Regions from separate parts of the Luteibacter sp. PvP120 genome, predicted to be linked through region 3. Evidence: predicted binding sites of a transcription regulator. Region 3 holds the regulator's gene; each other region holds the start of a gene.
What was found. The regulator FliA, encoded in region 3, starts transcription of late flagellar genes. The targets are predictions, from matches to a motif close to TAAAGTTTNNCNNNCNNNGGCCGATAA.
Positions count from the first base shown of each region.

Region 1 (3,274 bases), on a different contig from region 3:
GCTCAAGGGCCATGCCCTGATGATCCACGCCGGGGGCGACAACTACGCCGACCAGCCCGAAGCGCTGGGCGGCGGCGGTGCGCGTATCGCCTGCGGTGTGGTGCCCTAGTCAGAACAGGTCGATACTGCCCAGCGCCACCGGCGGGGCCAGCTGGCCCCGTTCGGCCAGGCTTTCGTAGCCGTGCACGCCGTTGCGGCCGTTTTCCTTGGCGAAGTAGAGCGCCTTGTCGGCCCGGTCGAGCACGATCTCGGGGTAGTCGTTCTCGGTGATGCGCGCGTAGCCGATGCTGACGGTGACATGGCCGACCTGCGGGAACGCGTGGTCGGCGATGAACTGGCGGAAACGATCCAGCGCGTAGTGCGCCACGTTTTCGTTTTCCGCGGCGATCAGCATCACGAATTCCTCGCCGCCGAAGCGGAACAGCACGTCGCTCTGGCGGAAGCTGGCTCGCATCAGCTGGGCCAGCATCAGGATGACTTCGTCACCGTAGACATGGCCGTAGGTGTCGTTGATCCGCTTGAAGTGGTCGATGTCCAGGATCGCGAGGTAGATCTTGCTATCGTCGTCGCGGCCGCGACGCTCGTCCTCGCCACCCACCGCGGCACGGGCCCGCTGGCGGCTGAGCTTGAGCAGGCGGCGCAGGCGCTGTTCGAAGCTGCGACGGTTGTATAGCCCGGTGAGCTTGTCGCGCTCGCTCTCGTTGAGCAGGGCGATGTAGTTGCCGTAGATACGGGCGAAGCCTTCGATCATGACGCGCACGGCGTCGAGTGAATCGTTCGCCTCCAGCATCAGCGCACCGATGGCCGAGGATTCACGCTGGATGGGAATCACCAGGCGGCAGTCGCCGGTGTCGGTCACGTCGCTGACGACTTCCAGCGTTTCCATGGCGCACACGATGCTGTCGACCGGGTCGCCCTCGCGCGGGGGCTCCAGGGCGTCGACGACGAAACCGCCTTCAGTCTTCCGCGAGCACACCACCATCGATTCGATCGGCTGTTGCAGGCTTTCGCCGCGCTTGCACAGCGTCACGCTGTTGACCGGCACCAGTTCGGCCAGGGAAAGCACCAGGCTGTGGTCCAGTGCGTCGATGTCGCGATGGTGGGTGAACTCCGCCACCGAAGCCAGCAGGCGCGTCTCGGGAAAGCCGCCCGCGAGGGCGTGCCAGGGTGTCCTCATGGGGTATCCCGCGGCGCGACATGGTGTCCGCGATGGTGGTTACTGACTAGCACCGAGCACATCCTCCCCCGAGTCGGGCGGCCTGGCGGCGCCCCGTGTCGTTCGACCGGCTGATACCGGGCTTATCCTCAGGGAGGGATAACGGCACCCAAGCCGGAAACTTTAGGGTAAAAACAGGCCCGATGCGTGAAAGTGTGACGAGGGTCCGTCTTGACGTCTTCACATGCAGGGCGGCGTGGGTTAAGGGCGGGGTGTGTCGGGTTCAATCGCCCTCGAGCCACCCGCGCCATTTGAAGAACAGCACCGGCAGCAGCATGCTGAGCAGGATGATCCCGATGGCCATGGGATAGCCGAACGTCCAGTCCAGTTCCGGCATGTGCTTGAAATTCATGCCCCACACGCCGGCCAGGATCACCGGCGGAATGGTCGCCACCGAGGTCACGGTCAGCACCTTCATCACGTGGTTCTGGTCGGTGCTGATGAAACCCAGGCTGGCGTCCAGCAGGAACTGCAGCTTGTTGGTCAGCTGGTCGTCGAACTCGTCCAGCGTGCGCAGGTCGTGGTCGACCACGCGCAGCCGCACTTCGACCTGGTCGGATATCCATTCCGGCTGCTTGGCCCGCACGAACGACACGATGCGTTGCACGCCCAGCATCGAGGAACGATTGCGCGCCTGCTCGCCCTCCAGCCGTCCCACTTCCAGCATGCAGTCGCGCAGGGCCGGGGTGCCCAGCCGCTCGGTGGTGAAGACGCGGTCGGAGAGTTTCTTCAGGTCGGCCGAGACGTCTTCCATCCGCTTGGCCGCCAGGTTCACGATGGCTTCGATCAACGTGGCCAGCACGTCGCCGCTGGATTCCCAGCGCTGCTCGTCGCAACTGCGGCTGGCCAGGTCGAAGGCGGGGGAATCGTGGAAACGCAGGGTCATCAGCAGGCGACCGGTTACCACGATGCCGAGCGGCGACGGCCGATGTCCCCCACCGTCGTGCACGGCGTGATCCACGTCGGCGAAGTAGGGGATGGACAGGTACATGGCGTCGTCGTCGGTACGGATGCGGCTGGACAGGGCCAGGTTGTCCACATCGCCGCGATCGGGCACGCGCAGGCCGGATATCGCCCCGGCGCATCGGCGTTCGTCGTCGCTGGGGTCGAGCAGGTCGATCCACAGCGGCGCCCGGGGCACGTCCATGCCGGTTGTCCAGTGGATGGCCGCCTTGCGGCCGTGTTCATGAATGATGAGCACGCGCGTGTCGATCCTGTGGCCTGACCAGTGGGGCGCGACCTTAACGCCGCGCCCATCCACGGAGTGCGAAAGTGTCGGCACCTTGTTCCGTCCGGAGTATGCAATGAGCGACACCGCCCAGCCACTGGCCATTACCCACGATGCCGCCAACCAGGTCTTCACCGCCGTGGTCGACGGGCACACCTGCGAGGTGGAATACCGCCTGGAAGGCGACGCCATGACCATCACCCATACGGGCGTTCCCTCGCCGGTGGGCGGGCGCGGCATCGCGGCGGCGTTGACGCTGTTCGCGGTGCGCTTTGCCGAGGGCAGGCACTGGAAGATCGTTCCCGCATGTTCTTACGCCGACACCTGGTTCAAGCGTCATCCCGAGTACGCCCATCTGCTGCGCGGTTGAGCACGTCACGTAGGCGCATGCCTACCCCGGTGGATGGGTGTCGTGATAGTTTTCACGTTTAACTCACAGACCGGGTAATCGCATGCGCACGAAGTGGATCGCCGCCGCCCTGGCACTTGCCATCGTCCATGCCGGTTCCGCCGCCGCCGATACCGCCTCCGCGCCGGGCAAGAAGGCGGCGTCGCCCACCGATGCGCGGATCGCCGGCATCCTGGACGCGCTGGGCAAGGTCCGCACCATCGAGTCCGTCGCGCTGTCGCCCGACGGCAAGCAGCTGGCCTGGGCGGTCAAGACCGACGGCAAGCCGGTGGTGGAGATCGCCGACGCCCAAGGCCACCATGCGCACCGGATCACCGCGTCGAAGGGGTGCAGCGAGGTCGGCGTGACCTGGGCCGCCGACTCGCGCCACCTGGCCTTCCTTTCCGACTGCGCCGGCAAGGGCCCGGGCGTGGGGGAGGGC
Region 1 is NZ_JBSRXP010000003.1:163,729-167,002, reverse strand. It holds gene sodC (superoxide dismutase [Cu-Zn] SodC) at 1-109, shown strand, start outside; gene ACVKN3_RS08015 (GGDEF domain-containing protein) at 110-1,177, opposite strand; gene ACVKN3_RS08010 (CorA family divalent cation transporter) at 1,440-2,417, opposite strand; gene ACVKN3_RS08005 (GNAT family N-acetyltransferase) at 2,521-2,814, shown strand; gene ACVKN3_RS08000 (S9 family peptidase) at 2,897-3,274, shown strand, end outside.
Region 1: a site for FliA is predicted at 1,316-1,342, ahead of ACVKN3_RS08015 (GGDEF domain-containing protein). Genes of this name have one in related genera too.

Region 2 (3,274 bases), on a different contig from region 3:
CTTGGCGGCAGCCTTGGCCGCGGCATCCGCCGCTTCGCGAGCCTTGACCTCAGCCTCGGCCTTCGCCTGCGCGATCTTGGCCTTGGTCTGCTGGTACTGGGTGATCCAGGTGTCCACCCGCTGCTCGGCTTCCTGCTGCGACACACCGGTGCGTGCCATCACCACGTTGACCAGGGCCTGCTTGTCCGCCTGCTGCACGGTGTCGCTACCCGAGGTGATGATGCGCTGCGCCACGGTCTGCACGTCTTCGCCCGTGTCGCCGTTGGCCTGGTTCTGCGCCGCGTCGTTGAGCTGGTTGGCCGCGCCGTTGGCCTGCTGCTTGAGCGCGTCGGGCTGCAAGGCGGGCTTGCCCGTCTGCGCCAGCAGCTGCTGGGCCTGGCCCTTCAGCGAGTCCATCGTGATGCCGCTTTCCTGCAGCTGATTCTTCGCTGCGTCCACGACGGGACCCGCGGCGGCGGCAATACCGCTACCGGCCACGGTCGCGACTGCACCGGCCGCCGTGGCCCCACCCTTCACGATGGACGTGACAGCGGTGGCCACCAGGTACGCGCCCAGAAGACTGGCCAGACCCCAGGCGACGAGGCCGTGGAGCATGGCGTCCGTCCGCCCGGGCGCACCCGCAAGGTGTCCGGCGACCCAGCCGCCGGTGAACAGGGCCAGTACGCTACTGACGCCCCACCAGACCGCGGCACCGATGCCTACGCTGGAGGCATCGGGCGAATCATGGGCCATTGCGTCGGTTGTGCTGAAGCCGATGCCTGCGCCAATAAGGCTGAGGACGAGCTGGATGACCACAGCCATGATGACGCCGGCAAAGATCGACCCCCACGAGATACGACGGATAAGTGCCACGTCGCCTTCTGTAATGCGGGAGCCTACGGGGGCGTTGTAGCCGGATTCGGAGCGGATGGTGTTCATGGAAGTCCTTTTGGCCATCGGCCAGATGAGATGAGCCGGCGTCGTTCTTTAGGGCGATCCGGTGGTGTGCGGTGACAGTGTCCTGAGGCCCGTGAGCGCCTCGTGTGGACGGCGTGTCGTCAGGTATCGCACCATCCGCGCAGGGCGGACCCCAGGTGCCATCCGCACCTGGCGAGCCCGGGATCGCCGAGTCTAAAAAACGAGCACAAGCGGCATCATCCGGTGTAAAGGACTAAAAGCCATCACTCCACGTGATAAAGCACCGCAGCACCGGGCTTGGCCTCGAAGGCGGGCACGGTACGCTGCTTCAGCTCCACGCCCTGGGTGTTCCACACCAGGGTGTCCGAGGGATACGCATCCTTACGGGTCATCGCGTCGATCTGCTTCACGATCACCTCCGAGCTGCCTTTCACTTCCGGGTTCCACTCGAATACGCCGACCCGGCCGTAAAAGACGGCGGGTGCGTCGGCATCGAGGCGACGATCGGGGCACATCACCAAACCGCGCTCGAGCATGACGCGGAGTGCGCCGACGGGCGTGGCCGTGACGGTAGGCGTAGTGCGATCCGCGCTATGGCCCGGACAGACGTTCGCGGAGCGGGTGACCATCTTTTCCACGACTTCGCGATCGGATTGCGCGAACGCGGGCAAGGCGAGCAGCGACAGGGCGAGCAGGGACACGCAGCGTAGGTGCTTCATGGGAATGACTCTCCGGCCTGAGTGCAATGGAGTGTATCCACGTAAACGACGGTTACAAAGCCTGTCGAATTTCTGTGAATTCACCGGTCGTCAGTGCGCCTCTGCGCAATTTATAAAGTGCGAACGAGACATCTATGCGGTATTCGTCGCATTTGGCGTCGAATGCCGCCCATGCATGAGTGCCCCGCATCATCTTTCGATTCACCCTCAATATTTGTTACCGCGCGCCGATAACCGAGGAATATCAAGCATGACAACCGCAACGGATTTTGCCTCTATTAAATCGGTAACTTCCACTTTTTTCGGAAAGGGCAGTGCCAGCACTTCTAAAAGATAATTGCCAAAATGAAAAAGAACCACATGAGTGTCACGCAGCGACTGTTGATTACGTTTTCACTCTTTTCTGCCGCGCTCATTGCATTGGGTATTGTCGCTATCACGGTGACTTCCGGCTTTCAATCTCGCTTTGAATATGTCCAGGTCAATGCTATTCCCTCGATCAAGGATCTGGGGAAACTGATAGATCAGAGCAACGAACTTTCTATTCTTCTCTACGTGCATCAAAGCCAGACAGATGACAAGAAGCTGCCAGACGTGGAAGCGCGCATCCAGCACCAGATATCAGGGCTGAAGGAGCTGACGAAGTACTACCTAGCGAACGACATTTCGAGCGCGGAAGACGAACGACTGACGCACGTGGCTTTTGACAACATCCGAAAGGTCGAAGAAAAGCTGCCTGCCTTTCTGGCCGCGTCCCGGGCACATAACGATGCAGTAAGTCTTCCCCTTGTCGAAGGCAATGACGGTATTGGTAGTGCGATTCGCCAGCTCATTTCGGACTATCAGAAACAGCTTGTCATCAACATCGAGATCGGCGAGGACCTGCGCGTCACCAACCACAGCATCTTCAGCAAGACCGTCTGGGGTATTGCCGCGGGTGTCTCGGCCACCATCTTGCTGCTTGGCTTCTTCGCCTTGGTCACCATTCTTCGGGTGCGCAGAAGTCTTCGGGATATCGGAAACACCATGACGGTTGCAAGCGAGCGCCTCGACCTTACAGTCAGCGCCGATGCAACCCGCAGTGACGAAATAGGCACCATGGCGCGGGCGTTCAACAGCCTGATGCAACGGGTGTCCGAAGCGCTCGTCTCGGTAAACGTCGCCTCCCAGTCGGTCAGCAGCGCGTCGGCTCAAATTGCAGCGGGCAATGAAGACCTTTCATCGCGAACCGAACAGCAGGCCGCTTCTTTGGAAGAGACTGCTGCCAGCGTGACCGAATTGCATGAGACCGTCCGGCAGACCGCCGACAACACGCGTCAGGCAAGCCAGCTGGCGGATAGCATGAACGACTTGTCGAAGAAGAGTGCGTCATCGCTCGATACGATGCTGGGCACCATGGGTAACATTCGCCATAGCTCGCGCAAGGTCAACGACATCATCACGCTGATCGAAGGCATTGCCTTCCAGACCAACCTCCTGGCTCTGAATGCCGCGGTGGAAGCGGCACGTGCGGGTGAGCATGGCAGGGGCTTCGCTGTCGTTGCCGGCGAGGTAAGAATCCTCTCCCAGAATTCCACGAAGGCTGCACGAGAGATCAAAGCACTGATTGGTGCCTCGAACGACCTGATTGAAGAAGGCGTCAATCAGGCGAGCGACGT
Region 2 is NZ_JBSRXP010000002.1:105,085-108,358, reverse strand. It holds gene ACVKN3_RS04365 (hypothetical protein) at 1-918, opposite strand, end outside; gene ACVKN3_RS04360 (hypothetical protein) at 1,161-1,592, opposite strand; gene ACVKN3_RS04355 (methyl-accepting chemotaxis protein) at 1,962-3,274, shown strand, end outside.
Region 2: a site for FliA is predicted at 1,824-1,850, ahead of ACVKN3_RS04355 (methyl-accepting chemotaxis protein). Genes of this name have one in related genera too.

Region 3 (3,274 bases):
CCAGCGTGCGATGGGCCGCCGTGGAGCTCATTTCCAGCACATCACGCAGATGCTTGCGCGCATCGCTCATGTTGCCCGGCACGCCATCGGTGGAGATGTCGGAGGCCAGGCGACGCGCGGATTCGTGCAGGTCGCGCGCGAGGTGGCCCAGCGCCAGGAACAGGTGCTGCTCGCGGCTGCGGATCAGGTCGTCGAGCGCTTTCTCGAACGCCGCCGAGTCGTCGGCATCGAGCAGTTCACGCAACTGGGGGGCCACGTCCTGGCCGGGGGAAAGCATCGTGTTCATCGTCATTCCCTCAGCCCGCTGCCGCGGCAAGTCGTTCGAATATCTTGTCGAGCTTTTCCTTCAGCGTCACCGCCGTGAAGGGCTTGACCACGTAACCGTTCACGCCGCTCTGCGCGGCGGCGATGATCTGGTCGCGGTTGTTTTCCGCGGTGACCATCAACACGGGCATGGACTTCAACGCCGCATCCGCGCGAATGGCGCGAAGCAGGTCGATGCCCGTCATGTTGGGCATGTTCCAGTCGGTGACGACCAGGTCGATGGGCTGCGCGCGCAGCAGCGCGAGCGCCGCGTTGCCGTCTTCGGCCTCCTGGATGAGCGTGTTGGTGAAACCCAACTCGACCAGGAGGTTCCTGACGATGCGCCGCATGGTGGAAAAATCGTCCACCACGAGGATCTTCATGTTCTTGTCCAAAACTGCTCTCCGCCTCGTACGCTTTTTTCTTTACCGGCGACGGCACCGCGATGCCGTCACTGCTTGTCTTTCCAACCCGACATGCGTGCGCGGAGGCGAATCAGGGCCTGGCCATGGATCTGGCACACCCGCGACTCGCTCACACCCAGCACCGCACCGATTTCCTTCAGGTTGAGCTCTTCATCGTAGTACAGGGACATGACCAGCTTCTCGCGTTCCGGCAAACCGTCGATCGAATGGGCCAGCGCGTCGCGCAGGCCGTTCTTCTCGAAGTTGCCTTCCGGACCCGCGGCGTCCGGGTCCGCCACGTCGATCGCCGCGCCTTCGTCGCCTTCCGGCGCCGTCAGGCTGAGCAACCGCGCGCTCGCCGCGTCGGCCAGGATCTGGTTGTACTCCATGGCGTCGATGCCCAGCCGCTTCATCACTTCCGCGTCTTCGGCGTCGCCACCCGTCTCGTTCTCGATCTGTCTCGTTACCTCCGCCACCTCGCGCAGCTTCCGATGGACGGAGCGCGGGGTCCAGTCCGTCTTGCGCAGTTCGTCCAGCATGGCGCCACGAATGCGGATTCCCGCATAGGTCTCGAAGCTGGCCGCGCGAGTCGGCGAGTAATTCCTTGCCGCCTCCAGTAGCCCGATCATCCCGGCCTGCATCAGGTCGTTCGCATCCACGCTCGGCGGCAGGCGACCCATCAGGTGATAGGCGATCCGGCGCACCAGCGGGGCATGCGTCCTGACCAGCTGGTCGGCCGAAACCTTTGTTACTTCAAGGTATTCGCTTGCAACACTCACAGTGGCAGCCCTCCCCCCATGTGGTTCCGTTCGGCGAAAAAGCCGATGCGGCCCTGCACCCGGGGTTCGGGTTCACCCCATGTATCGACCGACCGGGCAAGATTCTTGAATCCCACGGCCGAACGGCTGCTCGGCCAGGCGTCGACCACGGCCGACTGGCGGCGGATGGCCTGTCGCAGGTACTCGTCGTGCGGCACCATGCCCATGAAGTCCAGGGACACGTCCAGGAAGCGATTGGTCACGCGGGCCAGCTTCTCGAACAGCTGGCGGCCTTCCTGGGCGTGGCGGACCATGTTGGCCACGATGCGGAAGCGGTTGACGTCGAATTCGCGGCTCATCACCTTGATCAGCGCGTAGGCGTCGGTCAGCGAGGCCGGCTCGTCGCAGACCACCACCACCACCTCGTCCGACGCGGCGGCGAACATCGAGACGCTGTCGGAGATGCCGGCCGCGGTGTCGACGATCAGGTATTCGGGGGCCACGGGGTATTCGTCGAACGCGCGGATCACCGCGGCGTGCTCGATGTTCGGGAGCTGCGCCATGCGGCGCGCGCCCGAGGTGGCGGGGATCACCTTCAAGCCGTGGTTGGCATGGAGGATCAGGTCCTCGATGCGGCACTCGCCCTCGAGCATGTGACCCAGGTGGCGCGTGGGCTGCAGGCCGAGGAGCACGTCGATGTTGGCCATGGCCAGGTCCGCGTCCAGCAGGACCACGTCGCGCCCGCCCATGGACAGCGCCATGCCCAGGTTGACCGCCACCGTGGTCTTGCCCACGCCGCCCTTGCCGCCCGCGATCGCGATGCTGCGGGTCGGGCGACGGTCGGCAAGCCAGTTGAGTCCGGCGGCCTGGGTGGAATCGACGTGTGTGCTCATGAAGGAATTCACTGCCGTGAAAGGGTGTGCGGATGCGGATGCCGTAGTCACGTTACTTCAGTTCCGGGGTCAGGCGAGGGCGGGCGTGGCGGCGAAGCCGAAACGGTCGGCGAGGATCGCGTCGTCCGGTTCGTCGTTGCGCTGCCTGACCAGTTGGGCCGCAAGGCAGACGAGCTTGCGCGCGTCCGCCGAGGCGATGTCTTCCGGCACGCGCTGGCCGTCGGTGGTGTAGTCCAGCGGCATGCCGTGCCGGATGACGGCCGAGAGGGCGCCACCGATCAGCGGCGCCTCGTCGAGCTTGGTCAGGATCGCGGCCTGCGGGGACAGCGGCGCGTAGGCGCGCACGGCGTTGTCGATCGCCTGCGCCTGGGCGTTCGCCGCGAGCACCAGGCACACGCGTACTTCGGTCATCGCGCGCAGCGTTTCGAACTGCTGCTGCAGCTTGGGGTCATTGCCGGCCAGGCCGGCGGTGTCGATCAGCACCGTGTGCTTGCCGCGCAACTGCAGCAGCACGTTGCGCAGGCTCTGCGCGTCGTGGGCGTTGTAGACACGCACGCCCAGCAGGCGGCCGTAATGTTCAAGCTGCGCGCCGGCACCGATGCGGTACTGGTCGGCGCTGATCAGGGCGACGTTGGATGCGCCGTGACGCAGCACCGCACGGGCGGCCAGCTTGGCGATGGTGGTGGTCTTGCCCACGCCGGTGGTGCCGACCAGCGCGGTGACTGCGCTGCCGGCCGTGTCGGCGTTGCGCCCGCTGGTGCGGATGTTGCGCGAGAGGATGCCCAGCGGCAGGTAACGGGCCTGCTCCGGGGTCATGCCCGGCGGCAGTTCGGCACACAGCGCGCGGGCCACGTCGCCGTCGATACCAAGACGGGTCATCTCGCGCAGCACGCGGGCACGCAGCGGCTGCTCGCGG
Region 3 is NZ_JBSRXP010000005.1:82,108-85,381, reverse strand. It holds gene ACVKN3_RS11680 (protein phosphatase CheZ) at 1-286, opposite strand, end outside; gene cheY (chemotaxis response regulator CheY) at 297-698, opposite strand; gene ACVKN3_RS11670 (RNA polymerase sigma factor FliA) at 755-1,486, opposite strand; gene ACVKN3_RS11665 (P-loop NTPase) at 1,483-2,358, opposite strand; gene flhF (flagellar biosynthesis protein FlhF) at 2,428-3,274, opposite strand, start outside.